4 regions of the Acidovorax temperans genome follow, and region 3 is predicted to be linked to each of the others. Evidence: predicted binding sites of a transcription regulator. Region 3 holds the regulator's gene; each other region holds the start of a gene.
What was found. The regulator sigma-54, encoded in region 3, starts transcription at its own class of promoters, with help from an activator protein. The targets are predictions, from matches to a motif close to TGGCANGNAANCTGCTTT.

Region 1 (7,782 bases), 220 kb from region 3:
AGTGCGTGCGCTTCATCGAACAGTCGGGTGTGATCTCTGCTGCAGCGCTGGCGCAGCAACTGCCCGGCTGGCGCCTGCCCGATGCGCCCCGCCAATGGGCGCTGGAAGTGACCCAGCCCGTGGTGGCCCGCAGTGCGGCATTCCGGTTTGTGGAGCCCTTCACCGGGCTGGAGTGCATTGAGAAGCAAGGCACGGTCATTGGCGACAACGATGGTGAGCCTGTGCTCACTCCGTATGACGATTGCGTGCTGGTGATGCCGTCCACGCGGCAGGCGCAAAACGGCGTGACGGTGGTGCGCTACGCACGGCGCACCTTGCTGTAAACCGGCCTGGGTGCCGTTGGTCCACGGCCCGGGAGGGCGTCAGTGTGAGCGTCAGTGCGTGGGGCGCCCGGCCTCGATCTGGTTGCGCACCAGCTGCGCCAGCGCCATGTCGCCGGGGGTTTCGGGGGTCCATTTGTCCACAGGGCGGGGCGTGGCCGCGTCGTCGGGCGAGACGAACACCGCCACGCAGTGCGTCACCTCCTGGTAGGCCTCGCTGATCTGCGGGCCGCTGCGCACTTCAATGAAGATGTTCATGCTGGTGGTGCCCGTGTAGGCCAGGCGGGCTTCCACCTCCACCAGGGCACCAGCCACCACGGGGTGCGCGAAGCGGATCTTGCCAAAGCTGGCCGCCACGCAGGGGCTCTTGGCCCACTGGTGGGCCACCACAGCAGCGGCTTCGTCAATCCACTTCATGACGGTGCCCGCGGCCACGCGGCCGCCGGGGCTGTCGGCAGAGGCATCTGCCACAAAACGCAAGATGGTCGAGGTGGTGGTCATGGGCTGCTGCGGGGCCAGGCTGGCCCGCAAAAGTTCTTCATGCAACCCATTATTCATGAGAGCCGCGACAGGGTGGCCACCGTTGCCCGCCTGAATGTGACCGTTTGTAGGGGCGAGGCAGCCCGCCGCACTGGCAGGCTTGCCAGCACGGCGGCGCTTGTTTGCTATTGTATTGATAGCTAATTGCGGTTGCTGGATAAGCGCTGGAAGCCGATTCCTTCTCAATCCCACAGATCAAGGCGCAGGCGGCTGGATGCCCAGGGCCACCAGTTCTTCGGGGCTGAACACCCGCGAACGGGTGTGAAAGGCCTTGCCCTCGGGCCCCTCCAGCGAGAAGGTGCCGCCGCCATGCCCGTCGATCACATCGATGATGAGCTGCGTGTGCTTCCAGGTTTCGTACTGGGCCTTGCCCATGTAGAAGCGGCAACCGCCGATATCGCCCAGGTACACATCGCCCGCACCCATGGTGATCTCGCCGGGCAGGTAGCAGTTGGCGGCGCTGTTGTCGCAGCAGCCCCCGCTTTGGTGAAACATCAGGTCCTGCCCATGCTTGGCTTGCAGCAAGGCCAGCAGCTCCAGCGCGGCGGGCGTGGCCACCACCCGTGGGGGTGGTGGGGTGCCGCTGGCGTGTGTGGAATCCACCGCGTCCATGGCCTTCATGGTGTCAGGCCGTCATGGCCCCGCGGAAGATGCCTTCAATGTCCGCCTGCGTGGCGGTGCGCGGGTTGGTCAGGCCGCAGGCGTCCTTCAATGCATAGGCGGCCAGTAGCGGAATGTCCGCTTCCTTCACGCCCAGGTCGGCCAGGCACTTGGGAATGCCCACATCCAGCGCCAGCTGGCGGATGGCGGCCAGGCAGGCTTGTGCGCCCGCTTCGGCGTCCAGCCCCGCCACGTTCACGCCCATGGCATGGGCCACGTCGCGCAGGCGCGCGGCCGATGTGGGCACGTTGAACGCCTCCACATGCGGCAGCAGCAAGGCGTTGCACACGCCGTGGGGCAGGTCGTAAAAGCCGCCCAGCTGGTGCGCCATGGCATGCACATAGCCCAGCGATGCGTTGTTGAACGCCATGCCCGCCAGGAACTGCGCATAGGCCATCTGCTCGCGGGCGTTCAGGTCGTCGCCGTGGTTCACGGCGGTGCGCAGGTGGCGGGCAATCAGCTCTACCGCCTTCAATGCGCAGGCATCGGTGATGGGCGTGGCGGCGGTGGACACATAGGCCTCCACCGCGTGGGTCAGCGCATCCATGCCGGTGGCGGCTGTCAGGCCCTTGGGCTTGGCGAGCATCAGCTCGGGGTCGTTGACGGACAGGATGGGCGTGACGTTGCGGTCCACGATGGCCATCTTGATGTGGCGCGTCTCGTCGGTGATGATGCAAAAGCGCGTCATCTCGCTGGCGGTGCCCGCCGTGGTGTTGATGGCCACCAGAGGCAGTTGCGGCTTGGCAGAGCGGTCCACGCCCTCGTAGTCGGCAATCTCGCCACCGTTGGTGGCGCACAGGGCGATGCCCTTGGCGCAGTCGTGCGGCGAGCCGCCGCCCAAAGAGATCACAAAGTCGCACTGCTCGGCCTTCAGTTGCGCCAGCCCGGCGCGCACATTGCCCACCGTGGGGTTGGGCTGGGTGCCATCAAACACCACCGATGCAATCTGCTGCCCGGCCAACTGGGCCTGAATGCGCGCTGCCACGCCCAGCTTGCTGAGCACGGCGTCGGTAACGATCAGTGCCTTGCGAAAGCCGTGGCCTTTCAGGGCCACCATGGCTTCCTGCAGACAGCCTGCGCCCATGATGTTGACACTGGGCATGAAGAACGTACTGGTCATCGTGAACCTCCTTGATGGATCAAACGACGGCCTGGGCTGCAGGGCCTGCAGCGGGCCGCTTCGCCAAAAATCGTACGCCCGTGAGGGCGCGGCGAAGCGGCCAGGCCGCTTCAACCCTTGACGTCCGTCAAAAGAAGCCCAGCTTGTTCTCGCTGTAGCTCACCAGCAGGTTCTTGGTCTGCTGGTAATGGTCCAGCATCATCTTGTGGTTCTCACGGCCGATGCCCGATTCCTTGTAGCCGCCAAAGGCCGCATGCGCCGGATAGTGGTGATAGCAGTTGGTCCACACACGGCCGGCCTTGATGGCGCGGCCCATGCGGTAGGCCACGTTGCCGTTGCGGCTCCACACGCCGGCGCCCAGGCCGTACAGCGTGTCGTTGGCAATGGCCAGCGCTTCGGCTTCGTCCTTGAAGGTGGTCACGGCCAGCACGGGGCCGAAAATTTCTTCCTGGAAGATGCGCATCTTGTTGTGGCCCTTGAACAGCGTGGGCTGCACGTAGTAGCCGCCTTCCAGGTCGCCACCCAGATGAGCCTGACCGCCTCCGGCCAGCACTTCAGCGCCTTCCTGCTTGCCCAGCTCCAGGTACGAGAGGATTTTGGTGAGCTGCTCTTTCGATGCCTGCGCGCCCATCATGCTGTCGGTGTCCAGCGGGTTCTGGTGCTTGATGGCAGCCACGCGCTTCAAGACACGCTCCATGAACTTGTCATAGATGCTTTCCTGGATCAGCGCACGCGATGGGCAGGTGCAGACCTCGCCCTGGTTGAATGCAAACAGCACCAGACCTTCAACGGCCTTGTCGAGGAAGGCATCGTCCTTGTCCATCACATCGGCAAAGAAGATGTTGGGGCTCTTGCCGCCCAGCTCCAGCGTGGCGGGGATGAGGTTGTTGGCGGCTGCCTGCGCAATCACGCGGCCGGTGCTGGTGGAGCCGGTGAACGCGATCTTGGCAATGCGCTTGGAAGTCGCCAGCGGCATGCCGGCTTCACGGCCAAAGCCGTTGACGATGTTGAGCACGCCGGGCGGCAGCAGGTCGGCAATCAGCTCGGCCAGGATGAGGATGGAGATGGGGGTGGACTCTGCGGGCTTGAGCACCACGCAGTTGCCCGCGCCCAGGGCGGGGGCCAGCTTCCATGCGGCCATCAGGATGGGGAAGTTCCACGGAATGATCTGGCCCACCACGCCCAGCGGCTCCTGGATGTGGTACGCCACGGTGTTTTCGTCGATCTCGCTGATGCCGCCCTCTTGCGCCCGCACGCAGCCTGCAAAGTAGCGGAAGTGGTCCACGGTGAGCGGAATGTCGGCGTTCAGCGTCTCGCGGATGGCCTTGCCGTTGTCCACCGTCTCGGCATAGGCCAGCAGTTCCAGGTTTTGCTCGATGCGGTCGGCAATTTTCAGCAGGATGTTGGCGCGTGTGGCGGCATCGGTCTTGCCCCAGGCATCGGCCGCGGCGTGGGCGGCGTCCAGTGCCAGTTCGATGTCTTCTGCGGTGGAGCGGGCGGCCTGGGTGTAGACCTTGCCGTTGACGGGCGAGATCACATCAAAGTACTGGCCCTTGACCGGGGCGACGAACTTGCCGCCGATGAAGTTGTTGTACTGCGCCTTGTAGGCGATCTTGGCGCCAGCGGCGCCGGGGGCTGCGTAAACGGTCATGCGGTGTCTCCTATCGATGTTTTGGATATCTGCTGCGCGTGTTGCGGCGGCAGATGATAGCACCTATACAAGACCCATGCCAGCCCTTGAGTGCCTGCTGGCCAAGGGCTGCTTCCGCGCTAAGTGGCTGATTTGTTTGGGTTTTGGCGCGGGATGAGTAAGGTGATGTGAAGCGTTGGCGCCATGCGTTACGTTCCAACACAGAACACCTGTCACGAAATGGAACAGTTGGACAGTTCCCCTGCGCAAACGCTATTGCCCTGCCCCCCCGGCACCGCCATACTGGCCCCTTCGAAGCGGGTGCCATGACGCCCGTTCAGGAGACAGCGTGCGCACCACCCCATCCCCCCTGCTGGCCTTGCAACAGGCCCGGCGACATTTGCTGGAACACGGCCATTGCCCCACGGGCCTGGTGGATGAGCGCCTGGCCCGTTCCTGGAGGCGCAGCATGGCCGCAGGCCTGGCCCCTGCCGGGCGCGCAGCGGCCGATTTGCCCAGCCCCGGCGAGCTGCGCGAAGCCATGGCCTGCAACCACAGCCTGCTCACGCATTCGCGCCCTATCATGGAATACCTGTTCGACCAGGTGCGCCACAGCCACAGCGTGGTGGTGCTGGCCGACCGGGCCGGCATGCTCATGCACACGCTGGGCAGCCCCGGCTTTGTGGATAAGGCCGAGCGCGTGGCGCTGACCTGCGGCGCCTCGTGGCACGAATCCCACCGGGGCACCAACGCCATCGGCACGGCACTGGCCGAAGGCACGGCGGTGGAAGTGCACGGCGGCGAGCATTTTCTGGAGCGCAACAGCTTTCTCACCTGCGCGGCCTCGCCCATCCTCTCGGCCACGGGCGAGCTGCTGGGCATCCTCGACATCTCGGGTGACCACCGCAACGGCCACTCCCACACCCTGGGCCTGGTCAGCACTGCGGCCCGCATGATCGAAAACCGCCTGCTGGTGGCCACCTGCAAGCGCCACATCCGGTTGCACCTGCACCGCGAGCCCGAAGGCATCGGCAGCGTGGCCGAGGGCGTGCTCGCCGTCTCGCCCGATGGCTGGATCGTCGGCGCCAACCGCGCCGCCCTGGCGCAGCTGGGCCTGCGCAGAGACGATGTGGGGGCCACCCCGCTGGCCCAGGTGCTGGATGCGCGGCTGGACGACCTGCTCTCGCACCACCGCCGCCGTCCCCAGCAGCCCCTGCCCGTGCGCGAGCGCGGCGGCAGCCTGCTGTTTGCCCTGGTGCAAGTGGACGCGGCGCTGTGGCCTGGGGCGCGTTCTGCGGACTCTGCGGGCGCCCTGCGCTTGCCCGCCCAGGCCATGGCCGATGCATCAGCCCCCCCCGCCGACGCCCTGGCGCAGCTGGACACCGGCGACGCCCGCTGGCGCGCCGCCGCCGACAAGGCCCGGCGCGTGGCGGGCAAACCCATTGCCGTGCTCATCCAGGGCGAATCGGGCGTGGGCAAGGAAGTGTTTGCGCGGGCCCTGCACGCCAGCAGCCCGCGCCAGGGCGGCCCCTTTGTGGCCATCAACTGCGCCGCCATTCCTGAGAATTTGATCGAGGCAGAGCTGTTTGGCTACGTGCCCGGGGCCTTTACCGGCGCGCGCAAGCAGGGCAGCCCGGGCCGCCTGCGCGAGGCGCACGGCGGCACGCTGTTTCTGGACGAAATCGGCGACATGCCCCTGGCCCTGCAAACCCGCCTGCTGCGCGTGCTGCAAGAGCGCAGCGTGACTCCCGTGGGCGGCAGCCAGGCCGTACCGGTGGACTTTGCCCTGGTCAGCGCCACGCACTGCCAGCTCATGCAGGCGGCAGAGCAGGGCCGGTTTCGGCAAGACCTGTACTACCGCTTGAACGGCCTCACAGTGCAATTGCCCGCCCTGCGCGAGCGCAGCGACTTTTTACCCCTCACGGAGCGCCTGCTGGCCGACCTGACCTCCGAGCAGGCCTTGCCCCAGCCCGCGCAACTGGCCCCCGAGCTGATCGCCCCGCTGGCCGCCTACCCCTGGCCCGGCAACCTGCGCCAATACGCCAGCGCCCTGCGCACCGCCTGCGCCCTGCTGGCCGAGGGCGAAGACACCATCACCTGGAGCCACCTGCCCGACGATTTGCAGCACGCGTTGCACGCGGCGCAGACCGCGCCCATCGCACCTTCTGCAGGGCATGGGCACCAAGAGGCTGCGCGGTCAGAACTGCCCGCAGCCCGCCCCGTCACCACGTTGCCCGGTGTGGCGGTGCTGCATGCCGCCGGGGGGGCTGGCGCGAGTGCCGTATCGCCCCTCAATCTGCAGCAACTCTCCCGCACCGCCATCGACCAGGCGGTGCAGGCCGCGGGCGGCAACATGTCGCAGGCGGCGCGCACGCTGGGCATCAGCCGGCAAACGCTGTACCGCAAGCTGGCGGCCCGCCAGGACGCAGCACATCCTTGATTTGCTATTGATTTAATAGCTGGTAGCGTTTTATAAATAAGCGCTACAGGCCAATTTGGCTCAAAATTTTCAATGAGCAGGCAGCACCAGCCGCGCCCGCAGGCCCTGGCCGGGTGCGCTGTGCAGTTCCAGCCGCCCACCGTGCGCACGGGCCACGCGGTCGGCAATGGCCAGGCCCAAGCCCGCACCGGGGCGGCCGCTGCGGGCGGCCTCGCCGCGGGCAAAGGGCTGGCGGATGCGGTCCAGCTCGGCTCTGGGCACGCCGGGGCCGTGGTCTTGCACTTCAATCCACACGCCATCGCTCTGGGGGCCTGCGTTGTCTGCCCTGCCTGTGCGCAGCACCACAGGCGCAGCGCCGTGGCGCCAGGCGTTCTCGACCAGGTTGTCCACCGCGCGGCGCAGGGCCTGGGCCTGCACGGGGGTGGGCGGCGGGGTGCCCAGCTCCAGCGCCACGCTGCGGCCATGGTCGGCCTGCGCCTGGGCGATGGCCTGGGCCAGGTCGTCCAGCGCGGCGGGCTGCAGGGGCTCTGCCTCTTGCATGCGCGCAAAGTGCAAGAACTGGCCGAGGATGGCGTCCATCTCGTCCATGCTGCGCACCATGCGCGTGGACAGATCGGGCTCGATTTGCGGCCCGGCAATCTCTACCCCCAGGCGCAGCTTGGTCAGGGGCGTGCGCAGGTCGTGCGACACCCCGGCCAGCATCAGCGCCCGCTCCTGGTCGGCCTGGGCCAGGCTCTGGGCCATGTGGTTGAAGCTGCGGGCCACGGTGGCGATTTCGGTGGGGCCGTCCTCCGCCAGCGGCCCGGGCGGCTGGCCCCGGGCCAGGCGCTGCGCGGCCTGCACCACGCGCTGCAGCGGCTGGTTGAGGTGGCGCTGCAGCCACCAGGCACCCACCAGCGCCAGCACCATGCTGGCCAGCGTGGCCATGAGCCAGGCGCCGGTGAATTCGCGCGTGGGGAAGACGCTGGGCAGGTTGAGCCAGTATTCAGTGCCTTCATGCACCACGCGCAGCGACAGCACGCCGCTGCTGTCGCGCCGCCACAAAGGATCTGCGGACGAGGCCGGTGTGCCT
Region 2 (7,782 bases), 2.2 Mb from region 3:
CACATCGAAGGCCTTGTCGGCAAGCAAGGCATCAAAGCGCACATCGGCAATCAGCTCTCTGACCCCTTTGGTGTCGTGGCGCTGCCCTGGCATCAAGACGAACTTCACCAGATTGCCCAATGCATCTGTCAGCGCCAGTATCTTCGTGGTCATGCCGCCCCTCGAGTGGCCTATGGCCTGGCCCGAAGTCCCCCTTTTGCCCCCTGGCCGTGCCGATGCACTTTCACAATCGTGGCATCCACCATCGCATATTCCATGTCTGGCTGCTCGCTCACTGCATCGAACAGACGTTGGAACACATCGGCCTTAACCCAGTCTCTAACAGGCTGCTGAAATACTCCCCACCGACAGTCCGCGACAGCCGCCCAGCCGCGACAATCAAGCCCCCTACTGACCAGACAGACGAGCCATCCATGCGCGGAGCCGACACCTTCACCGAGAGCCTGTTCACGATGCGCCATCTCGATGACTTCGTGCCCCTTGATCACCCCCTGCGGGTGATCCGCATCATGGTCAACAAGGCCCTGCAGAAGATGGACGATCTGTTTGCCCAGATGTATGCGGCCGACATCAAGGGCGGGCGCCCCAGCATTGCCCCCGAGAAGCTGCTGCGCGCCATGCTCATCCAGGTGCTCTACAGCGTGCGCTCGGAGCGCCAGCTCATGGAGCAGACCCAGTACAACCTTCTGTTTCGCTGGTTCATTGGCCTGGCCATGGACGATGCCGTTTGGGTGCCCACCGTCTTCAGCAAGAACCGCGAACGCCTGATCGAGCACGATGCGGTCATCGAGTTCTTCAATCAGATTGTGCAACAAGCCCAGGAGCGGGAACTGCTCTCGGGCGAGCACTTCAGCGTGGATGGCACCCTGATCCAGGCCTGGGCGGGCCACAAGAGTTTTGTGCGCAAAGACCGCCAGGGCGACGACGATACCGACGCGGGGAACTTCAAAGGCCAAAAGCGCAGCAACGACACCCACGAGTCCACAACGGACGCGGATGCAAGGCTGTACCGCAAGGGCAAGACGGCCAGTGAGTTGCGCTTCATGGGCCACACACTCACCGACAACCGCCATGGGTTGGTGGTCAGTGCTGTGGTCACCCAGGCTGACGGGCATGCCGAACGTGAAGCGGCCAAGGCCATGATCAACGATGCGCGGCAGGCACTACCGGGCGATGAGCCCATCACTATCACGCTGGGCGCGGACAAGGGTTACGACGCCAGGGAGTTCATCGACGCGCTGCAAGAGATGAACGTGCTGCCCCATGTGGCGCAGAACAAATCGGGGCGCCAGTCGGCAGTTCCTGACGCGATTGCAAACAGCGAAGGCTACGCCATCTCCCAGCAAAAGAGAAAGCTGATCGAACAAGGCTTTGGCTGGGCCAAGATGATCGGCAGCATCCGGCAAGTGATGGTGCGCGGACTGCAAAAGGTCGACCAGTTGTTTGTGCTGAACATGGCTGCGTACAACCTCACGCGCATGCGCACCTTGGGACAGGTGCGTCTGCAGGGTGCCAGCGGGGTGTAAAGGGCGAAGAAAAGGGCTCAAAAACGAGCAAAACAGGCCCAGACTGCTGAAAAATCAGGCGGTTCCGTCAAAAGCGGGGAGGTGGGCTGGGCTGCGGCGGGGAGTATTTCAGCAGCCTGCTAAAGCGTTTGAACACCGTGTTCCACTTGCCGAACTCTGGCGGCAGGTCTCGCCAGGGGCTGCCTGTGCGGGCAATCCACAGCACTGCCTCAACGAAGCGGCGGTTGTCTGTGCCGCTGCGTCCAGGATCACTTGGCTTGCCAAGGCATTGAGGCTCCATCTTGGCCCATTGCTCGTCTGTCAGTACCCATCGAATGCTCATGCGCCTATTGCATCACATCCATTCACGCCTCTCAGATTGATTCTCAACAGACCCTAGTCACCCCAGAAAAAACTGAACTGAAAAAAGCCTCGGAAAAGTCGAATTCATCCTAAGGCGAAAAAGTTGTTTCGCAAACAACTAAATCGCCGTGTGCTGCGCATTCACCAAAAGAGAGCATTCATCCAACACCCTGCCCCAAAGCGTGGCAATCTTCGATGGGATGCTCATATTTTTATAGCAATAAACTGAGAATGGACGCGCGGTAACGGCCATTTTTTATTCAAACCCTCGAAGCACCCTGGCTGGCACAGACATTGCTTGCAGATGGGTGCGGTCAACGCTGGCCGTGTATCAGCCCGGTGCAATGGCGGATTGGGCGAACAGGACGATGGCGTCTTCATGGAATGCAAACAGGCTGCAAGGCCTGCGCGATCCATGCAGGCGCCTTTTTGTTTTTTGCCCCGGCTGGGAAGCCCCTCAGCCCTTTTGCGCACGATCGCCATGCTTCAATTCCGCGAGTTCCTCAAGTCCGGCCACGCCCCCACGTTGTGGTCGTCCTTCCTCTACTTCGGTTTCTCGTGCGCTGTCTGGGTGATCAACGGTGCCATGGCGCCGTTCATCCGCGACAGCTTCCAGCTCACGCCCACGCAGATGGGCATGATGCTGTCCATCCCCATCTTTGCCGGTGCGCTGATGCGCTTTCCGCTGGGCATCCTGGCGCAGTACATCGGGCGCAAGAACGCCACGCTGGTCGAGATGGCGGGCATCTTTGTGGCCATGGGCTACGGCTACCTGTTTGTGCACGACTACGGCGACCTGCTGGCCATGGGCATCCTTCTGGGTGTGGCCGGGGCCAGCTTTGGCGTGGCGCTGTCGCTGGGTTCGGGCTCGTTTCCGCCGCGCTACAAGGGCCTGGCCATGGGCATCGTGGGCGCAGGCAACGTGGGCACCGCCGTGGCGGCTCTGCTGGCCCCGGCGCTGGCCCAGAAGTTTGGCTGGCAGGCCGTGTACGGCTTTGCCGCCGTGAGCGTGGCGGTGCCCGCGATCGTGATGGCCGTGTTTGCACAGGAGCCCTCCGACCTGGCGGCCCATTCGAGCTTCCGCGAACACATCGCTTGCCTGTTTGAAAAAGATGGCTGGGCCTTCAGCCTGATCTATGCCGTGACCTTTGGCGGCTTCATCGGCCTCACCACCTTCTTGCCCGGCTATTTTTACGACCAGTTCCATGTGAGCAAGGTGCAGGCAGGCCAGCTCACCATGCTGGCGGCCTTCCTGGGCGCGGCCCTGCGCATCTTTGGTGGCTGGCTGTCGGACCACTGGGGCGGCGTGAACACACTCACGGCCGTGCTGGCCATCACGGCCGTGAGCATGGTGCTGTGCGGCCTGGCCGAGAACTCGCTGCCCATCACCATGCTGCTGTTCCTGGTGTGTTTTGCTGCGCTGGGCGCGGGCAATGGCGCCCTGTTCCAGCTGGTGCCCCTGCGCTGGCCTCTGACCACGGCCGTGGCAGGCTCGATGATTGGCGAGATCGGCGCCCTGGGCGGCGGCCTGATCCCCAGCGGCATGGGCATCTCGCGCCAGTACACCGGCACCTACCTGTGGGGCTTTGTCGGCATTGCGGCGTGCGCGCTGGCCATGCTGGTGCTACTGCGGGTGATGCAGATCCGCTGGACGCGCACGTGGGCGGAGAAGGGTGGACGTGCGCGCAGCGCATGACCGGCGTAGCCGGTGAGCGCGCAAGCGCTCGCCACACTTCCAGCAAAAGGGTGGCCGTGCGCGTAGCGCATGACTTGCGTTAAACAAGTAAGCGCGATAGCGCTTGCCGAACTTTCGCTAAAAGGGCGGCCGCGCGCGCAGCGCGTGACCGGCGCAAGTGTTGCCGACTGAAACCCCCTCTCCCCTCGCGGGAGAGGGTTGGGGAGAGGGGGCAGCAGCGCCCCCAGGGAAGCCCCCTCTCCCCCCGCCCTCTCCCGCAAGGGGAGAGGGAGCCCACAGGCAGCGCCCTGTGGCAGAGCCTGCTACCCACCGGGGCGTACATCAAAACCAGGCGATGCACCGCTGAATATTCAAGCCAAAATCGGCTCCACCGCCCACTGCATAAGCGGAAGCAGCTACATTTTCAGGAGCAAACCAAGACTCCCCACTACCTCGGCAAAAACAACAGCCAGTAGATCAACAGCAGATTCACCAGCACGCTCACCGCCAGCGCGATCTTCCACAGGGCCGTGGCGTCGCGCTGCATCAGCGGCTGCGGGCCGGGGGCTGATAGCGGGCGGGATGCACCGCGCTCCAGCGCCAGCAGCAGTTCCTCGGCGGTCTCGAAGCGCTGGGCGCGGCTGCGGGCCACGGCTTTCAGGGAGATCTGGTCCAGCCAGATGGGCACGCCGGGGTTGTGGCGGCTGGGGGGCAGCGGGTCGCGGTGGTAGCGGCCCAGCTGGTACTGCACCACCTCGCCATAGGGCAGGCGGCCCTGGCTCAGCAGCTGGTAGAGCGTGACGCCCAGCGCAAACAGGTCACTGCGCGCGTCGGGCAGCTGGCCTTCGGTATCGCCGCTTTTTTCGTAGCCGGGCCACTGCTCGGGGTTCATGTAGCTGGGCGTGCCCGCGTGCAGCTGGCGCGTAGCCTCGGGCTCGCGGCCGGACAGGGCCACGCCCAAATCGAGCACGCGCAGCACGCCGTCGTCGCCCAGGTGCAGGTTGTCGGGCTTGATGTCGCGGTGCACCACCCCCTGCCGGTGCAGCCAGCCCAGCACGCGCGCAGCCTGCACCACCACCGACACGGCCTGTGGCACGGGCAGATGCTGGCGGCTGCGCAGGCGCTGGCCCAGCGTTTCGCCCGCGTGCCAGTCGTACAGCAGGTAGAACGCGCTGGCACTGGTTCCTGCACCTTCCTGCCCCTCGCCCGCAGGCCAGGTGTTCAGCCGCGCCAGGTGGGCGGCGGCCTGGCCCGACTGCATGCGCCGCGCCACCCAGGCCTCGTGCGCGAGCGTGGCGCGCTCTTCGGCATCGTGGGCGCGCGTGGGCAGCAGGGTCTTGAGGGCGTAGAGGCGCTGCGTGGCCGGGTCTCGCACCTGGTACAGCCGGTGGATGCCGTTGTCGGCCACGATGGCCGTGACCGTGAGGCCGTCCACGGTATCGCCCACCTTGAGCAGGGGCAGCACGGGCAGGTCCTGCGCACGGCGGGATTCGTCCTGCAGCGTGGCCTGCAGCGCGCCTTGCACCCGCACCACCAGCGCGGTCACGTTGTCGCTGCTGCCCCGGCGCAGAGCCGCCTGCACCAGCTCGTCGCTGAGCGCCTGGGCCGCCACGCCCTCCTGGCGCAGCAGCTGCCGCAGTTCGCGCTCGGGCAGACTGCCATGCACACCGTCGGACAGCAGCACGAACAGATCGCCGCTGTGCAGCTCGCCCTGGCTGTAGTCCACCACCACATGGTCATCGAGCCCCATGGCGCGGGTGAGCTGGTGCGCAAAGTCGCGCTGCGCCATCACATGGTCGGCCGTGAGCAGTTGCAGGCGCCCGCCGCGCAGCAGGTAGGCGCGGGTGTCGCCCACATGGGCCAGCGTGTACGACTGGCCGCGCAGCACCAGCGCGGTGAGTGTGGTCAGGCCCACGGCGGGCTGGCGGCGCCGGTTCATGGAGGCGAGCCAGCCGTTGTGGGCGTTCAGGATGCGGTCCAGCGCCACGGTGGTGTCCCAGGTCTCGGGGGTGGCGAAGTAGTCGCCCACCAGGGTGCTCACCGTGGTCTGGGCGGCCTCGCGGCCCTTGCCGCCCGTGCTCACGCCATCGGCAATGGCGGCGATGGCGCCGCGCTCGCGGTCGCGCCCCTGCCCCACCGCCAGGGCGGCAAAGTCCTCGTTCACCTCATTGCGGCCGGCCAGCGAGGCCTGGCCCACATCCAGTTCAAAGCTCATGCACCAGCTCCATGCAGGTTTTGTGCCCAAGGTGGTGCATGCCGGGGCGGGGCCGCCTGCCCACCCCGGCAGCCCACGCCCGGGCCCGTCCCGCGCGCCCACCCCAGATCAGTGCAAGGAATCTGGCACGGCCATTGCTTAACAAGGGCAAGGGCCGGGCAGGCCCACGCAATTCAGCAGTGCAAAGGCGCACAGAGGAGTTGTCAGGACGAAGGCGTCCCCACATGCGGTTTCGAGACCTCGGAGCAGCATCGTGTGGACGCCTTTTTTGTTTTGCGCATCGCCCCGGCGATGGAACCGATGGAGTCATGATGAAAAAGCTCAAACTGGTGATGGTGGGAAACGGCATGGCCGGTGTGCGCACGCTGGAAGAGCTGCTCAAGATCGCCCCCGATCTGTATGACATCACGGTGTTCGGTGCCGAGCCCCACCCCAACTACAACCGCATTCTGCTGTCCCCCGTGCTGGCGGGCGAGCAGACCATCGACGAGATCATCCTCAACGACTGGTCGTGGTACGCCGACAACCACATCACGCTGCACACCGGCTTCACCGTGACCGACGTGGACCGCGTGCGCCGCGTGGTCAGCGCCACCAGCAAAGACGGCACGGTGGTCACCGCCGCATACGATCGCCTGATCCTCGCCACCGGCTCCAACCCCTTCATCCTGCCCATCCCCGGCAAGGACTTGCAGGGCGTGCTGGCGTACCGCGACATCGCCGACACCCAGGCCATGATCGACGCCGCCGCCACCTACAAGCACGCCGTCGTCATCGGCGGCGGCCTGCTGGGCCTGGAGGCCGCCAACGGCCTCATGAAGCGCGGCATGCAGGTCACCGTGGTGCATGTGGGCGACTGGCTGATGGAGCGCCAGCTGGACGATGTGGCCGGCAAGATGCTGGAGAAGTCGCTGCAGGAGCGCGGCATGCAGTTCCTGATGGGCGCGCAGACGCAGGAACTGGTGGGCAACACCGACGGCCGCGTGGCCAGCGTCAAGTTCAAGGACGGCACCCAGGTGCCCGCCGACCTGGTGGTGATGGCCGTGGGCATCCGCCCCAACACCGCGCTGGCTGAAAAGATGCGCCTGCACGTGAACCGCGGCATTGTGGTCAGCGACACGCTGCAGACCACCACCGACGCGCGCATCTACGCCGTGGGCGAATGCGCCGCGCACCGGGGCATTGCCTATGGCCTTGTGGCCCCGCTGTTCGAGCAGGGCAAGGTGCTGGCCAACCACCTGGCCGAGTTCGGCATCGGCCGCTACCAGGGCTCGCTGACATCCACCAAGCTCAAGGTGACAGGCATCGACCTGTTCAGCGCGGGCGACTTCCAGGGCGGCGAGAACACCGAAGAGATCGTGATGAGCGACCCCTTTGGCGGCGTGTACAAAAAACTGGTCATCAAGGACGACAAGCTGGTGGGCGCCTGCCTGTATGGCGACACCGTGGACGGGAGCTGGTACTTCAAGCTGCTGCGTGACGGCCGCAGCGTGAGCGATATCCGCGACAAGCTGATGTTTGGCGAGAGCAACATCGGCGACGTGGGCCACCAGGGCCAGAGCAAGGCATCGGCCATGGCCGACAGCGACGAGGTGTGCGGCTGCAACGGCGTGACCAAGGGCGCCATCTGCAAGGCCATCAAGGACAAGGGCCTGTTCACGCTCGACGAAGTGCGCAAGCACACCAAGGCCAGTGCATCGTGCGGATCGTGCACGGGCCTGGTCGAGCAGATCATCATGTTCACCGCCGGTGGCGACTACAGCGCCACGCCCAAGACCAAGGCCATGTGCGGCTGCACCGACCACGGCCACCAGGCGGTGCGCGACGCGATCCGCGCCAACAAGCTGCTGAGCATTGGCGATGTGTTCAAGTTCATGGAGTGGAAGACGCCCAACGGCTGTGCATCCTGCCGCCCCGCCGTTAACTACTATCTTCTGAGCACCTGGCCCAAGGACGCGAAGGACGACCCGCAAAGCCGCGCCATCAACGAGCGCAGCCACGCCAACATCCAAAAGGACGGCACC
Region 3 (7,782 bases):
CATTCGATGGGGCCGTTCCACATCGGCACGCGGCGCGATTCTTTCAGGCGCATCTTGCTGGGCAGCTTGAGGTCGGGCGTGAGCATCCAGGCCGTCCAACCGCTGTAGTTCTTTTTCCAGTGCGTGGCCAGTTGGGCGAAGAATTCGCCACCATCGTCGGTGTGCGCAGCCTCGCGGCCCACGCTGGCGCCCAGGGCGCGCTCGGCGGCGCGTTCGTTGGCGTTGCGCCCGGCGGTACCGGCTGCGGCAATGCGCTCGCCGTAGGGCGGGTTCAGCAGCATCACACCGGGCTGCTCGCACGGCGGCATGCGCTGCAGGGCATCGCCACCGCGCAACTGCACGGCACCGGCCACGCCCGCGCGCTCGGCGTTGCGCTGGGCAAAGTCCACCATGCGGTGGGCCACATCACTGCCAAAAATGGGCACAGGGCTTTCACAGATTGCGCCATCAGCTTCGTTTTTGATAGCAGTCCAGACGTGTGCCTGGAACGGCAACAGCTTTTCAAACGCAAAGCGGCGCAACATGCCAGCGGGAATGCGGCAGGCGATCTGCGCGGCCTCGACCACGATGGTGCCGCTACCGCAGCAGGGGTCGTACAGGGGCTGGGGGTGCTCGCCGTGCGGGTCCCAGCCGCTGGCAGCGATCATCGCAGCGGCCAGGGTTTCTTTCAGGGGGGCGTCGCCCTTGTCCTCGCGCCAGCCGCGCTTGAACAGCGGCTCGCCCGAGGTGTCGATGTAGATCGTGGCTTCGTCGGTGGTCAGGTGCATGTGAATGCGCACGTCGGGCCACTGCGTGTTCACATCCGGGCGCACGCCGGTCTTGGCACGGAAGCGGTCGGCCACTGCGTCTTTGACCTTGAGGGCAGCGAAATTCAGGCTCTGCAGCGGGCTGTGCTGGGCTGTGACCTCGATCTTGAAGCTCTGGCGCGTGGTGAACCAGATCTCCCAGGCCACGTCGCTGGCCAGGGCGTACAGGTCGTTTTCAGAGCGGTACATGCGGTGCGCCAGTTGCACCAGCACGCGCTGGGCCAGGCGGCTGTGCAGGTTCAGCTGCAGCGCCTGGCGCCAGGAGCTGCGCAGCAGCACGCCACCGCGCCCCACCAGCAGGTCGTTGCCCGTGAGGCCGGTGATGCCGTGCACCTCGTCGGCCAGAAAGCCCTCGACACCAGCGGCGCAGGGGAGAAAAAGTTGGAGTTGGTTCATAGGGGGTACCTCTGGTGGTGCCGGTGCATGGTACGCAAGGCAGGCGCGCTGCCAAGGCCCACAGGCCCTGGCACGGACGCTGCAGCGGCGGTGGCCAGCTACAACGCCTTGCGCAAATTGGCCGGCGCAATCTTGAGCGCTTCGCGGTATTTGGCCACGGTGCGGCGGGCGCATTCAATGCCTTGCTCCTTGAGCATCTCAGCCAACTGGCTGTCGGACAAGGGCTTGGTGGGGCTTTCAGCGGCCACGAACTGTTTGATGAGCGCGCGCACGGCCGTGCTGGAGGCGTTGCCCCCGGTTTCGGTGCCCAGGCCCGAGCCGAAGAAATACTTGAGCTCGTACGTGCCAATCGGCGTGGCCATGTACTTGGCCGTGGTCACGCGGCTGATGGTGGATTCGTGCAGGCCCAGCTCGTCGGCAATGTCGCGCAGCACCAGCGGGCGCATGGCCAGCTCGCCATGGGTGAAGAAGCTCTTTTGCCGCTCGACGATGGCGCGCGAGACGCGCAGGATGGTGTCAAACCGCTGCTGGATGTTCTTGATGAACCAGCGCGCCTCTTGCAGGCGCTGCTGCAGGCCCGCGTGGCCCTCGCCGCCCTTGCTCCCTTTGCCGCCGCGCAGGGCGCCAGCGTAGATGTCATGCACGCGCAGGCGCGGCATCACATCAGGGTTGAGCGAGACGATGAAATTCTGCTGCCCGCTGGTGCCGTTGCTGCGCCCGGCTTTGCGCACGATCACATCAGGCACGATGATGTTGCGCTCCACGTCCACAAAGCGCCGCCCTGGGCGGGGTTCCAGCCGGGCAATCAGGGCCATGGCGGCGCGGGTACGCTCTTCGCCCGCAGCACCGCCTTCGGTGCAGGCCTGGGTGAGGCGGCGCACATCGCGGCGGGCCAGCATTTCCAGCGGTTGCTGGCAGATTTGCAGCGCAGTCTGCACCACGTCGGGCGGCACGCCGCTGTGCGCATCGGCCGCCAGAGCGCTGAGCTGCAGCGTGAGGCACTCGGCCAGGTTGCGGGCACCCACGCCCACGGGTTCCAGGGTTTGCAGCAGGCGCTGGGCTACGGTGAAGCGGTGCACCAGCTCGTCGATCTGCTCCAGGTCGTCAGGGCCCGCCAACGCAATGGCCAGCTCCTGCAGCGACTCTTCCAGGTAGCCGTCGTCGTTGAGCGATTCGATCAGGAAGCGCAGAGCAGCGCTGTCCACTTCGGACAGGCGCAGCGCCAAGGCCTGGCGGTGCAGGAAGGCGGTGAGGGACTCTTGCGAACGCGCCAGTTCGGTCGCGTCGGCCTCCTCGCCTTCGGAGTCATTGCGGTTGCGAGGCGGGGCGTCGCCACCCCACTCACTGTCGTTGGGCGCCATCTCCACCGTGCCGTCGCCGCTCCAGTCGGGCTCGTCAGCGACGCTGCTGCTGTGGTCGGCATCTGATGAAGCATCAAAATCGCCTTCAGCGCCCGTAGATGAAGCGCTGCTAGCTCCTGAATAGATAGCATCATCGACACCGTGGTCGTCGGCCTGGGCGGGGGCGTTGGCATGCTCCAGGCCAAACTCTTCGCGCGGTGCTTCGTCGGTGGCGCGTTCGAGAAAAGGGTTTTCGTCGAGCATCTGCTCGACTTCCTGGCCCAGCTCCAGCGTGGACAACTGCAGCAACCGAATGGATTGCTGCAGCTGCGGGGTCAGGGCCAAGTGCTGCGAAACGCGCAGGGACAGGCCGGGCTTCATGCCAGAGCCCCCAGCCCACGCACCAGCGCGGACACACCATTCACAAAAGCCACACTCACACTGGCCATCACATGCGGAAGTGTTCGCCCAGGTACACGCGGCGTACCTCGGCGTTGTCCACGATCTCCGATGGCGTGCCCTGCGCCAGCACCCGCCCATCGCTGATGATGAAGGCGTGGTCGCAAATGCCCAGGGTTTCGCGCACGTTGTGGTCGGTGATCAGCACGCCAATGCCGCGCGCCTTGAGGAAGCCGATGATGCGCTGGATCTCGATCACGGCAATGGGGTCGATGCCCGCAAAGGGCTCGTCCAGCAGGATGAAGCGCGGCTGCGTGGCCAGAGCGCGGGCGATCTCGACGCGGCGGCGCTCGCCACCCGACAGGGCCAGTGCGGGCGATGCGCGCAGGTGTTCCACGCGCAGCTCCTGCAGTAGCGAGGTGAGCTGCTCTTCGATGGCCGCACGCGACAGCGGGGCGTTGTTCTCGTCGCGCTGCAGCTCCAGCACAGCGCGCACGTTCTCCTCGACGGAGAGCTTGCGGAAGATCGACGCTTCTTGCGGCAGATAAGACAGCCCCAGCCGCGAGCGGCGATGGATGGGCATGTGCGCCACCGACTGGCCATCGATACGGATGTCCCCGCCATCGCTGCGCACCAGGCCCACGATCATGTAGAACGACGTGGTCTTGCCCGCGCCATTGGGGCCCAGCAAGCCCACCACTTCGCCTTTTTGCACGACCAGCGAAACGTCCTTAACCACCTTGCGGCTGCCGTAGGACTTGGCCAGGTGCGAGACTTCCAGGCGGCTGGAGGATACGCCAGGGGCTGCGGCTTGCACGGAACGATCACTCACTGGCTGCCACCGCCCAAAGAATTGCTGGGGCGCAGCGCCGGGCCAGAGGCCGGGGCTGCAGGCGCCGCCGCACCGGCGGCGGGCTCCTTGGGCGCCAGCACCGCGCGCACGCGGCCGCTACCGGTTTGGCCGTCGGCCGAAGGCGTGGCCTTCTTTTGCCCGTCCACCGTGAACACATCGGTCAGGTTGTTGTAGACGATGACGGCGCCCGTGATTTCGTCGCTCAAGGCACCGCCCCGGTAGCGGCGCAGCTCGGCGCGGGTGATAAAGCGCACGTTGTCGGTGCGGCCGTCGTATTCGATGACCTCGCCCTCGCCTTCAATGAATTCCTCGGGTGCGCCTGGCAACGTGTCGCGCTTTTGGCGGAAGAACGCGCGCTTGCCGGCTTCAGCGGTGACGATGCCCGACTGGTAGCCATCGGCATCCTGGCGCACATCCAGCCGCGCACCGCGCAGCACGATGGAGCCCTTGGTCATCACCACCCGGCCCGAAAAGACGCTGGTCTGTTTGACTTCATCGTGCCGCAGCGCATCGGCCTCGATGTTCATGGGCTTGCTGCGGTCGGCCTTTTCAGCCTGCGCCGCGCCAAAGGCGCAGGTCAAGGCTGCAAGCACAAGGAGGGAGGTAATGCGATGTTTCATGGAGGGCACGAATCTTGCAATCATTGTAGCCATGCATTGCCGCCCAGCATGAAAAAAGCCCGCTGGCGCGCAATGCCAGTCAGTTAAGAGCTGACTGGCATTTTTTCGTTGGGAATTTGGAAGCGCGTTTTTTGACGACCCTTGGGAAGCTGCGCCCAGTGCGGCGTGGCGGCAGCACGAAGTGTCGCGATTGCGCCAACAGGGCTGCCAACTGCTTGGGCAAGGTGCCGGCAGAGTCCAGGCTGGGGACCGCCAGCAAGTTCACGATGGCGTAGCTGGCTGTGTGGAAGCTGATGCGCTGGGGCTCGACCTGGACGTGCGCTGCCATCTCGCGCATCCAGCGGCGCAGCAGCGTGTAGGCGATCAGCACACCCCACAGCTCCTGGCGCACCAGCGCGGGCTGCTTGCTGCGCAGCACCGGCTCACCCTCCTGCAGGGTCTGCTTGATCTCCCGGAACCCCAACTCGATCTCCCAACGCTGGCGGTAGAGCTCGGCCAGCTCCTGCGCCGGATGCGTGCGGGGACACAGCAAGGATGTGATGAAGCGGCGCAGCCGTCCACCCACGCTCACCTCGATCAGGCGTGCCTGCCAGTGGCTGGGCAGATGCGGGTGTGCCTTGCGCGCTTGTGGGGACACCGGCATGCGGATCAGCGCATCGCCGCGCGCCAGTTGCTGGACGATCTCATGGCGCAGATTGTCCCGCGCGCGCATCAACCAGTGGCGCTGCGTACCCGCAGCCTGCCAGTCCAACAGGAACGCTGCCGAGAAGTACGCTCGGTCAAACAGGGTCACGGAGTGATCCTCGCCGCGCAACTGCGCTGCCAGGCTCAATTCGCCGCAGTCCATGGCGCCGAGCTTGGCATCAAGCATCTCGTGGCTGTGTGTGTCCATCAGGCAAGTGGCGCGGATCTGCGGCCAGGGCGAGAGGCCATGCTGGTTGCTGCAGCTGCCCAGTTCGACTCGATTCTCAGGGGTGTCCGGCGCCGACCAGACCACACCATCCACAGCCAGTACGCGCAGTGGCTGGCGCACATTCACCGCAGGACGGCTCCAGGCTTGGGTCAGTAGAGCGAACAGCTCGGCCAGAGGCTCCTCGCCCAGGCGCTGGCGGGCTTGCACGCTGACGCTCGGTGCGGGCGGCGCTTGTCCATCCAGGCTCAAATCCAGCTGCTGCACCACCTGCCACAGTGGCCGGTCGCGAAACAGCGCCAGTCCGATCACAAGCCACACGGCATGTTCGGCAGGCAGCTTGCGCCGGCGGATGGAGGCCTTGCCGCTGGTCCCCAGCGCCTGTGCGATCCAGGTGGGGTCTATCAACGCGCTGAGCTGCTCGAGGCGATCAGGTACTCGGGGCAGGGTCTGGCGCAAGGCGTTTGCAAGCAGGCTCATCAAGCAAAAAAGGGAACGTGTTGAACACGTCCCCTTTTTACTGGATCAAGCCGCCTGCGGGCTTAACTGACTGGCATTACGCTGGCGCGGGCTTTTGTACTGCAGGGCTGAATCAGCGGTGCATCAGGCCTTGCGGGTCTGGCCCACCAGGTAGTCCACCACTTGCAGCACGGTCTGCATGCTGCCAGCCATGGTGCCATCGGTGTAATAGCGGCCTGCTACGCCCATGGAAGGCACACCTTCCACGCCGTACTCGCCTTGCAGTTGCGCAGCGCGGCGGGCCTGGTTGTTCACGGTGAAGGAGTTGTAGACCTCCTTGAACTTGGCCACATCCACGCCCTGGTTGCCCACCCAGGCAAAAATGTCGTCGTCCTTGGCCAGCTTGAGCTTTTCCACGTGGATGGCGCGGAACACCTTGGCGTGCACAGCGTCGAGCTTGCCCATGCCTTCCAGCGCGTAGTACAGCTTTTGCTGGGGCACGAAGCTGGCGTTGAACGCCACTGGCACGCGACGGACGACGAGGTCCTTGGGCGCGGCCTTGATCCAGGCGTCGAGCACGGGCTCGAACGAATTGCAGTGGGGGCAGCTGTACCAGAAGAACTCGATGATCTCGATCTTGCCGGCAGGGGCCTCGGTAGGCGCAGGCTTGGAGAGCTTTTGGTAGTCCTTGCCCTCTTTGAACTGGCGCACTTGCGCTGCAGCGGGCAGCGCCACTGGCAAAGTGACCGCAGAGGCTGCAACAGCGGAGGCAGCGGACAGGGAAAACTCGCGACGTTTCATGAAAAGAACACTCCTTGGTCTGGTCTTTAGGATGTGAGCGGCATGCCTCGAAAAAGTTCAGCCGTGGGCGACGGCCGCATCAACGCTGCACGCGCACCAGCGCAGATTCCACGCCCGTACCGTCCAGTTTGTCTTTGAGGGCGGCTGCGTCATCGCGCTTGGCGAACGGCCCCACGCGAACGCGGAAGACCGGGCGGCCGTTTTGCTCGCGCTCGCTCACGCGGGCTTCCCAGCCCATCATGGCCAGCTTGGCGCGCTGGGCATCGGCATCGGCCTGCGTGCGGAAGGCACCGGCCTGCACAAAGTAGTCATAAGGGTCCGCGCTACCTGCCTCCGCAGCCTTGGCTTTGGCCAGGTCACCCAGCGGGTCGGCGCTGGTGGGCTTGCCAGTTTCTTCTTTTTCGGGCTTGCTGGCAGCCGCCTTGGGGGCCGATGCGGCAGCCCCCTTGGGCTCCGCGGTGGCCACAGGCTGTGCGGCGGGGGTGGCGGGTTCAGCCCCGGCAGCCGAAGCGGCTGGCGCAGGCGGCTTGGCGGCCGACTTGCCACGCAGTGGCGAGTTGGGATCCCAGTCCTTGTTTTTTTGCGCCTCGGCAGCGTCCTGGTCTGCACCGCGCGCACCACCCTTGTTCAGGAATGGGACAGGCACTTTAGTGACGTACACCGCCACGGCCAGGGCAGCGCCCAAACCCACGATCACACCCAGGATGAATCCCAGGATGGTTCCGCCCAACTGTTTTTTCTTCATGGTAGTTTCCACTCACATTCTGGCCGGGGCCGACACACCCAGCACCGCGAGACCGTTGTGCAAGACCTGCGCCGTGGCCGCGACAAGCGCCAGGCGGGCCTTCTTCACCGCCTCATCATCCACCAGGATGCGCTCGGCATCGTAGTAGCTGTGGTACGCCGAGGCCAGGTCACGCAGGTAGAAGGTCACATCGTGGGGCGCCTCACCCAGCGCAGCGGCCGTGAGCATTTCGGGGTATTTGGCGAGTTGCAGCATGAGCGCCTGGGCCTGAGGGCCTTCCAGGGCCGACAGGTCCACATCCTTGAGCGAAGCCACATCGCCGCCGCCCGCCTCTTGCCATGCGCGCAGCACCGACTGGATGCGCGCATGGGCGTACTGCACGTAGTACACGGGGTTGTCGTTGTTCTGGGCCACGGCCAGATCCACGTCAAAGGTGTACTCGGTGTCGGGCTT
Region 4 (7,782 bases), 450 kb from region 3:
TCCTGCGGCGTCACGGCCCGGCGCTCCAGACCTCCGGCGGCCAGCAGTTTCGAGACGCGTCCAGCGTGCTCAAAGCCCTTGCGGTCGCGGTAGATGTGCAAGATGCCTTCGCGCCGGTGGTCAAACGCAATACCCTCGGCCTCAGCCCAGACGAACAAGTGCTCGCGCGCGGCGATGGCCAGTCGGGCTGTCTCGACGGTGTTGGCTTCGTAGCGCGGAATGCTGGCGATGAACTCGGCGAACCAAGAGATCTTGTGCCAGCTGGGCCGTGGGTTGACCAGCAACGGCGCATCACTGCGCAGCATCCACTTCAAGCCTTTGACCAGGGTTGAGGGATGCGTCCAGGTTTCGGCATTGGAGGCAGAAAGCTGGCCACCATTGGCAAACGATGTTTCCATCGCGGCATAGCGGTGCCGCTCCAGCAAGGTGACGGTGAAGCCGCGGCGGGCAAGGGCGTAGGCAGTGGTAACGCCAGTGATACCACCGCCGATAACGGCAAGACTCTTCATGGAAATACTCCAAACGTCGAGGGAAGACGAGGCCTGCAGCACACCATGCACGGCAGGCGCCCCCTCTGTTTGGAGCCTGAGAGATTCACCCAGCAACGCGTGCGTAGTGGGCTTGCTCCTGCGGCGGTTTCGGCGGACGAGGCCAAAACACTCTTCAGAGTTGTTGCAGCGAACCGGTCCTTTTGCCTGAGAGTTTCCGGGGCGGTTGCTCCTTCGGCGCCGCGACATGCGCGGTCTCTCCCGGTTCGTGCGAGGTGTACAGACTAGCAGAGCTGTGCAGTCAGCAAAAGGGGGACAACCCTAGAGCCCCATGCATAGACGCCCGACCAAAGCATTTGACGGCCAGGAGTACTGGCTGCGCAACGGGCATTACAAAAAATCGAAGCCATTCAGAAGCAGGCCTTCAACATCTTCAGCTGCCAGACCGCATCAGCCCGCGAGCCTGCAGCGTACCCCCCGCGTCCACGAGGAAGCCCTCTCCCATGGCAGGGTAGGCCCCCGTCAGACCGATCATGGTCACTTGGTGCGTGACCCACACCTCCAGCGAGCCCGAGGGGAACTGCCGTAGACGCCTGCGCAGCATCTGGAGCTGCGGCGCTTGCTGGTCTTGTATAGCAAAAGTGGAGTTCAGTGCGAGCCAGTCTTCATGACGGCCAAAGGCCAGCCGGGCTGTGTCTTGGCAACGGCACCACTGGCTGCTCAACACCGCCCGGGGCTCCAACCCATGCTGCCTAAACCAGGCACCGATGTCCACAGCCTCAGCCCGGCCGGCTTCGGACAAATTGCGCTGTGAACTGCATTGACCCAAGGTAAAGCCTGGCGGATCGCCCACCCCCGGCTCGGTACTGGTGTGGCGAATCAGCAGTACACCGCCCTCACGCGCCATCATGGCAAGAGACGGCGCCGATGGCGCTCCAAAGGCGGTACGCCCCAGAACACACAAACCCGACCCGATCAGCCATGCGCGTCGATCCATTTTTTCATGCTCCAGCGTTGGGGCCTCAAAACGACCTGGCATCGCCGATCCGCATCTGCCTGATTGAGGGCCCGTCTCAGGACTGGATACCAACCGACCATATTTTTCCGTCAGGGGAGCCGCAAATCCATACCAAGCTTCCAGGAAAGGCCGAACGTTAAGGCCAACACACACAAGCGCCAGTATGAAGATGGCGAAAAACTTGCTACCCCTGCGTATCAGGGCGCGCCTATCCATCACCTTCTTGCCCTGGTCGTAATGCCACTTGATGGCAAAAAACATGCAGGCGCCAAAGATAAGAACCTTGAACGTCAGGAAAGCTACCGGAACCCAATCAATCATTCTGAGAAACTCCAATGGTTCGCACCAAATAACCTCATCAACAGCGAGCTCGCATCCATGCGCCCCTGCGTCCTGCTCTGCCAGAGCGCGGACACGCTAGATTCGTGAACTCACCAGCGACACCTTGTTGCTGCCTAATAGCGACAGCGCAGCAAATAGCGTTCGTTAGCGGAATGCTTCCAACAGCAAGTTCCGCTTGCGGACTGCACGGTCTGCCTGAACCGTCAAGACTCCTACAGTGCGAAACAGCCTTTCGGCTCAGTGAACCCGTAGCACCTCAAACTGCTGTTGGTGGGGAGAGACCTGTATCGAGACCTCATCACCTTCGCATTTACCCAGCATGGCCTTGCCCAAAGGTGCTTCGCTACTAATGACCTGAACGAGGTGAGCCCCGCTCACCAACTTCATACTGCCGCCTTCCGGACCGAGAAAAAGCTGCAGCTGCTGCTTATCGTTTGCATCGACCAAGCAAACCAGCGCACCGATTTGTATGCCTTGATTGGCGTCATAGGGGCGCGGATGGAACTGGCGCCAATGGGCCATCGCATGGCGGATGGCTTCTGCGCGTCGAGCTTGGCTCGGTCGCAAGGTAAGCGGCTTCGAGCCCCAACGTGTCGTATTTGTTCTCGGCGATGTTTTCTTCGTGGGTCGCCGCCTCATGGGCCACTCGCACTGCCTCTTCAACCTCCAGCAGGTCCTCGGCTAGTCGCTCCAGCACTTGCTGCCGCAGCAAGAATTTATCCATGATGAAAGATAGGCATCTCAAACAAGCGAAGGCAACTCGTAATTATGAAGGGCTCCGCCCGCCGTTGATACTTGGGCTGGCAGACTGGGATGGAAACGCTTCTGTTATCCCAAAGGCTGAACATTAACTTTGGGCGACTGCTTCAATGACGCAAGCTCGAGACTTCGAACAGAGTGCAGCTCCATCAATGCTGCGCATTGCGCCAGCGATGTCTCATCGATGTTGAAGCAGGGATGATGACGCGGGTACTAGGAGCTGGCTCCTTTTTACAGAGATCCTGCTGTCACCCAAGTGAGCCACTCGCGGTGCCAGCCGGGCGCACAACGGCCACATCTCAAGTTAGGCGCAAAACTTGCATGGTCTTCCAAATGCCGACCTATCACGCCCACCTAAGACTTATCCGGTACCCGTCCAACGTGGCGTCCCGATACCCATGAGCTGGCGCGCCTGCTTGGAGCTGCACTACAGCTTGGAATCGGCGCGCACCGTTGCCCGCTATCGCCATGACGGGCCGCTGCGCGTGCTGCGGAGCCTCTACCCCGAGGGCGACACCGTTTGCCACAACGTACTGGTCCATCCGCCGGGCGGTCTGGTGGGGGGCGACACGGTGGAGACCCAGGTTTCGGTGGCGCCCGGCGCGCACGGTCTCGTCACCACACCCGGCGCCACCCGTTTCTACCGCTCGTTGGGCGAGCCGGCCCGTCAGCGCGTGCACGCCCGGCTGGAGGCTGGCGCACGGCTGGAGTGGCTGCCGCTGGAGGCCCTGGCCTATAACCAATGCCAAGCTGAGAACTGTGCGGTGTTTGATCTTGCCCCAGGTGCCGAACTGCTGGGCTGGGATATCACCGCGCTAGGCCTGCCCGCGGCAGACCAGCCTTTTGCGGAGGGCTGCTTCACGCAGCATCTGGAGGTGCCGGGCGTCTGGCTGGAGCAGGGCCGCATCGCGGCCGACGACCTTCGGCTGCTCAATAGCCCGCTGGGCCTGGCCGGCCAGCGCTGCCTGGCCACGCTTTTCTTCATAGCAGGTACGCCCATCGAGCGCCAGCGCCGCGACGTCGCGCTCGACGCTGTGCGCCGGGTGATCGACGCGCATCCCTTGCGGCTCAGCGCCGGCGCTACCAGCCCGCATCCACAGGTGCTGGTGCTGCGGGTACTGGCACCGCTGGTTGAACCGGTACTGGAACTGTTGCGCCCGGCCCGTGCAGCGTGGCGCCAGGCACTATGGCAGATGGACGCTGTGGCACCTAGGGTCTGGGCAACCTGAGCTTGTAGCGGCACGATGCGACCGATGGAGCTCTGGACTCCCCGGCTCAGGCGTCCTGCAGCAGGCTGCTCGCGATCGCTGCTGCCGCCGTTCGCGTTTCCACCCCGAGCTTCTCGAAGATGTGCTCCAGGTGTTTGTTCACCGTGCGCGGGCTCATGCCGAGGATGTCGGCGATGTCGCGATTGGTCTTGCCCTTGGCGAGCCAGGAGAGCACCTCAGTCTCACGCGGTGTGAGGACTGCATCACTCAGGCGTTTGTGTGCTGCATTCACTGCGGGACCGCCCTGGCGCAACAGGATCATGGTCTCGCCCGGGCCGGTCTGCCCTAGGTATTGGGCCTGCAACTGGCTGCCGTTGGGCAGCGGGGTTAGCGTCTCGCCCTGCGTGATGGCAGCCTGCAGCCAGCCCTTTAGCGGCGTCGCGTCGTCCTGCGGGCCCAGCGCTTCTTCCAGCCAGTGCATGGCCTGCGGCGAACGCCAGGCGATGCGCCCCTGGCTGTCGAGCAACACTACACCGAGTCCGGCCACATCCACCGCCTCGCGAGCCAGTCGGCTGACATGCGCATTGCGCAGATGCGTGGCCAAGCGTGCGAGCACCTCGGGAATCTTCAGCGGCTTGACCACATAGTCCACTCCGCCACTGGCAAACCCTTCAACGATTTGTTCAGTCTCGGCCAAGCCAGTCATGAAGATCACCGGTACGTGGGCCCAGGAGGGTTCGGACTTGAGGCGGCGGCACAGAGCAAAACCGTTCTCGCCCGGCATGATGGCGTCAAGCAGCACTGCGTCGGGCACGGCCATCTCGAAACGTTCCAGCGCCTCGATGGCGTCGCGCGCCACCAGCACGGTGTAGCCTTCGATTGCCAGCGCATCGCAAAGCATGCGCAGGGTGTCGGGCGCGTCGTCCACCACCAGCACGACGCTGGAGACTGCAGGCGGCATGACGGGTTCAGCTTTCATCTTCGGTTTCTTTCAGGCGTTCGATCAGGGCAGAGAAATCAAAACGGTCCACGTGCACCGTCAGGCTTTGCAGCACTTCCGCAATCGCCGGCTCCTGCTCGGCACTGCTGCGCAGCAGGCCACGCAAGCCACTGGCGTTGCCCATGCGAGCCAGGCCGATCAGACGGTGGCGCAGTTCATCTGGCAGCGGCAACTTGTCTGCCGACTCCCGCTTCACCGATGGGACTTCAGGGGTGTGCGGCAGGTTGCTCTCGTGCACCCACTCCAGCTGCAGGACCCGCGCCAGCAGGTCCAGCAGCTCGGACTCGATCACTGGCTTGCTCACGAAACCCTGGCAGCCAACGGCTTCCAGCAGCTCGGGTCGGTTCTCGAACGGGTCAGCCGAGACGAAGATGATCGGCAAGTCAGGCCCAACATTGCTGCGGATGAGTTGCGCGGTCTGCCAGCCGTTGAGGTCGTCCATGTTGATGTCGAGCAGTACCGCATCGAGCCGGTGCTGCTGCAAGATCTCCAGGCATTCGCGGCCGCTGGCTGCCTCGCGCATGATGAAGCCCAGCGGCAGCAGCAGGCTGGCCAGCAGCTGCCGCTGGATGGGCTGGTCGTCCACCACGAGCAAGGTGCGGCGAGGGTCGAGGTAGCCGACGATGGGACGCAGGTGGCGCAGGGTGCGTGCGACCGGAGCCTTGATCTCGCGCAAATACAGGCGCACGCTGAAGGTGCTGCCCTGGCCCACGGCGCTGCGCAGTGTGAGCTCACCGCCCATGAGGCTGGTGAGCAGACTGGTAATGGTCAGGCCCAGGCCGGTTCCCGCTTCGCTGGCACGCCGTCCGGCGCTGCCGCGCTCGAAGGGCTGGAAGATGCGCTCCTGGTCTTGCGGTGCGATGCCGATGCCAGTGTCTTCCACCTCGAAGCGCACCACTTCGTGTCGGCAGTCCACGCGCAGCACGACAGCACCCCGGTTGGTGAAGCGCACGGCGTTGCCCAGCAGGTTGATGAGGATCTGGCGCAGGCGCTTGGCGTCGGCCTGCACCCAAGCGGGTACGCGGCCCTGGGTTTCGAGGCGGAACGCGAGGCCCTTGCCCTCGGCCTGGGGTTGCACCATGCGCGCCAGTTCGGAGAGGAATTCCTGGAAGGGCAGCGGCGCTGGGTCCAGCCTCAGGCGGCCTGCCTCGATGCGGGCCAGGTCCAGCAGGCCGTCGATCAGTGCGTGCATGTGCTGGCCGCTTTGCTGGATGGTCGTGACGGCCTCGCGCGCGCTGCCCTGAAGCTCGCCGCTGCGCAGCAGGATTTGCGAATAGCCCAGGATGCTGTTGAGGGGCGTGCGCAGCTCGTGCGTCATACCGGCCACGTAGCGCGTCTTGGCCTGACTCGCGTTCTCGGCCACCTCCTTGGCGCTTTGCAGCGCGGCGTCGGTGCGCTGGTGGGCGTCGATTTCCTTTTGCAGCAACTGGGTCTGTCGCTCAGATTCGTCGTGCGCCATGCGCCGGCTTTCGTTGGCCAGCACCAGCCACCAGGCCCACACTGCGGCCAGTAAAGCAAGCAGCGAAAACACCTTGACAAAGGGGCCACGCAACGCGTCGGGCGGCGCGGTCAGGCTCTCCTGCATGTAGACCACACCCAGCACAAAGGCCATGACGGCGCAAAGGGAGAGGAAGACCGTGAAGTACTGGCCGACGCGGAAGTTGAAGCGGTTGTTCAGGCTGGGGGGCAGGATGGCTGCGAGCGCGGCGCGCACCTGGTCAGCCGCGCGCGCCTGGGTCTTGCAGCGATCATGGCAGCGTGATTCGAGCGAACAGCACAGCGAGCAGATCGGCGCACCGTAGGCCGGGCAGGCGGCCATGTCGGTGCTCTCAAACGGATTTTCGCAGACGCTGCAGCGCACGAGTTCACCGACCTGCCAGGGCGAAGGATCGCGGCGCGCAAGGTAGTAGCGTCCCCGGGTGGCCCAGGCCAGCAGCGGCGCCGTGACCATGGCGGTGAAGAGCGCGATGAAGGGCGCGAAGGCGGCCGCGTATTCGCCCAGCCAGCCAAAGTGGGCCACGACCGCGAGCACCACGGCCAGTCCCATCGCACCCAGGCCCACGGGGTTGATGTCGTAGAGGTAAGCGCGGCGGAACTCCACGCCCTTGGGACTCAGGCCCAGCGGCTTGCTGATGACCAGGTCCGCGACCAGCGCGCCCACCCAGGCGATGGCCACGTTGGCGTACAGGCCCAGCACGCGCTCGAGCGCGCCGAAGACGCCCAGCGTCATGAGCAGCATGGCGATGATGACGTTGAACACCAGCCAGACCACCCGGCCCGGGTGGCTGCGCGTGAGCCGCGCGAAGAAGTTGCTCCATGCCAGTGAGCCGGCATAGGCGTTGGTGACGTTGATCTTGACCTGCGAGATCACCACGAACAGCACCGTGAGCAGCAGCGCAGCCGTGGGGTCGCTCAGCGAGCGCAGGTAGCCCACCAGGTACATCTGCGTGGGTTCGGCCGCGTGCAGCGGCGATGTGCCGTACTGCAGCGCGACGAAGGCCAGAAAAGCCCCGCCCAGCATCTTGAGCATGCCCGGCAAGATCCAGCCCGGGCCTGCCACGAGCACTGCGCCCCACCAGCGCCAGCGGTTGGCCGGGGTGCGCGCAGGCATGAAGCGCAGGTAGTCCACCTGCTCGCCGATCTGCAGCACGAGCGCGAAGGTCACCGCAGCGGCGGCGCCGAACATCAGCGGCTCAAAGTCGCTGCTGCCCGAGGTCAGGCCGGACAGGCCGGTGAACTGCACGTAGAAATCGGGCTGGGCCAGCGCGAACCATGCGAAGGGCCACAGCAACAGCACCACCCACAGCGGCTGGGTCCAGGTCTGCAGGCGGGAGATGAACGTGATTCCGTGCAGCACCATGGGGATGATGACCAGCGAGGACAGCACGTAGCACCACACCAGCGGCCAGTCCAGCACCAGCTGCAGCGCCAGCGCCATGATGGCCGCCTCCAGGGCGAAGAAGATGA

Region 1: exaC (acetaldehyde dehydrogenase ExaC) is a predicted target of sigma-54. The motif match lies at 4,356-4,373, and genes of this name have one in related genera.
Region 2: nirB (nitrite reductase large subunit NirB) is a predicted target of sigma-54. The motif match lies at 5,882-5,899, and genes of this name have one in related genera.
Region 4: PQV96_RS03745 (urease accessory protein UreD) is a predicted target of sigma-54. The motif match lies at 2,914-2,931, and genes of this name have one in related genera.

Annotation. Positions count from the first base shown of each region.
Region 1 is NZ_CP117193.1:119,552-127,333, forward strand. Features, by position in the region: gene PQV96_RS00530 (M14 family metallopeptidase) at 1-323, shown strand, start outside; gene PQV96_RS00535 (acyl-CoA thioesterase) at 375-821, opposite strand; gene PQV96_RS00540 (DUF779 domain-containing protein) at 1,056-1,481, opposite strand; gene yiaY (L-threonine dehydrogenase) at 1,486-2,640, opposite strand; gene exaC (acetaldehyde dehydrogenase ExaC) at 2,768-4,291, opposite strand; gene PQV96_RS00555 (sigma-54-dependent Fis family transcriptional regulator) at 4,620-6,710, shown strand; gene PQV96_RS00560 (ATP-binding protein) at 6,780-7,782, opposite strand, start outside.
Region 2 is NZ_CP117193.1:2,687,961-2,695,742, forward strand. Features, by position in the region: gene PQV96_RS12725 (IS5 family transposase) at 1-252, opposite strand, end outside; gene PQV96_RS12730 (IS5 family transposase) at 414-1,526, shown strand; partial or broken gene PQV96_RS12735 (transposase) at 1,642-1,848, opposite strand; gene PQV96_RS12740 (MFS transporter) at 2,350-3,564, shown strand; gene PQV96_RS12745 (bifunctional protein-serine/threonine kinase/phosphatase) at 3,992-5,758, opposite strand; gene nirB (nitrite reductase large subunit NirB) at 6,070-7,782, shown strand, end outside.
Region 3 is NZ_CP117193.1:344,219-352,000, reverse strand. Features, by position in the region: gene PQV96_RS01560 (THUMP domain-containing class I SAM-dependent RNA methyltransferase) at 1-1,202, opposite strand, end outside; gene rpoN (RNA polymerase factor sigma-54) at 1,301-2,923, opposite strand; gene lptB (LPS export ABC transporter ATP-binding protein) at 2,991-3,773, opposite strand; gene lptA (lipopolysaccharide transport periplasmic protein LptA) at 3,770-4,414, opposite strand; gene PQV96_RS01540 (IS4 family transposase) at 4,494-5,804, opposite strand; gene PQV96_RS01535 (thiol:disulfide interchange protein DsbA/DsbL) at 5,928-6,584, opposite strand; gene PQV96_RS01530 (SPOR domain-containing protein) at 6,664-7,329, opposite strand; gene argS (arginine--tRNA ligase) at 7,342-7,782, opposite strand, start outside.
Region 4 is NZ_CP117193.1:794,156-801,937, reverse strand. Features, by position in the region: gene PQV96_RS03765 (D-amino acid dehydrogenase) at 1-509, opposite strand, end outside; glycine riboswitch at 674-762, opposite strand; gene PQV96_RS03760 (histidine phosphatase family protein) at 922-1,485, opposite strand; partial or broken gene PQV96_RS03755 (hypothetical protein) at 1,596-1,827, opposite strand; partial or broken gene PQV96_RS03750 (GreA/GreB family elongation factor) at 2,086-2,572, opposite strand; gene PQV96_RS03745 (urease accessory protein UreD) at 3,006-3,836, shown strand; gene PQV96_RS03740 (response regulator transcription factor) at 3,883-4,794, opposite strand; gene PQV96_RS03735 (hybrid sensor histidine kinase/response regulator) at 4,784-7,782, opposite strand, start outside.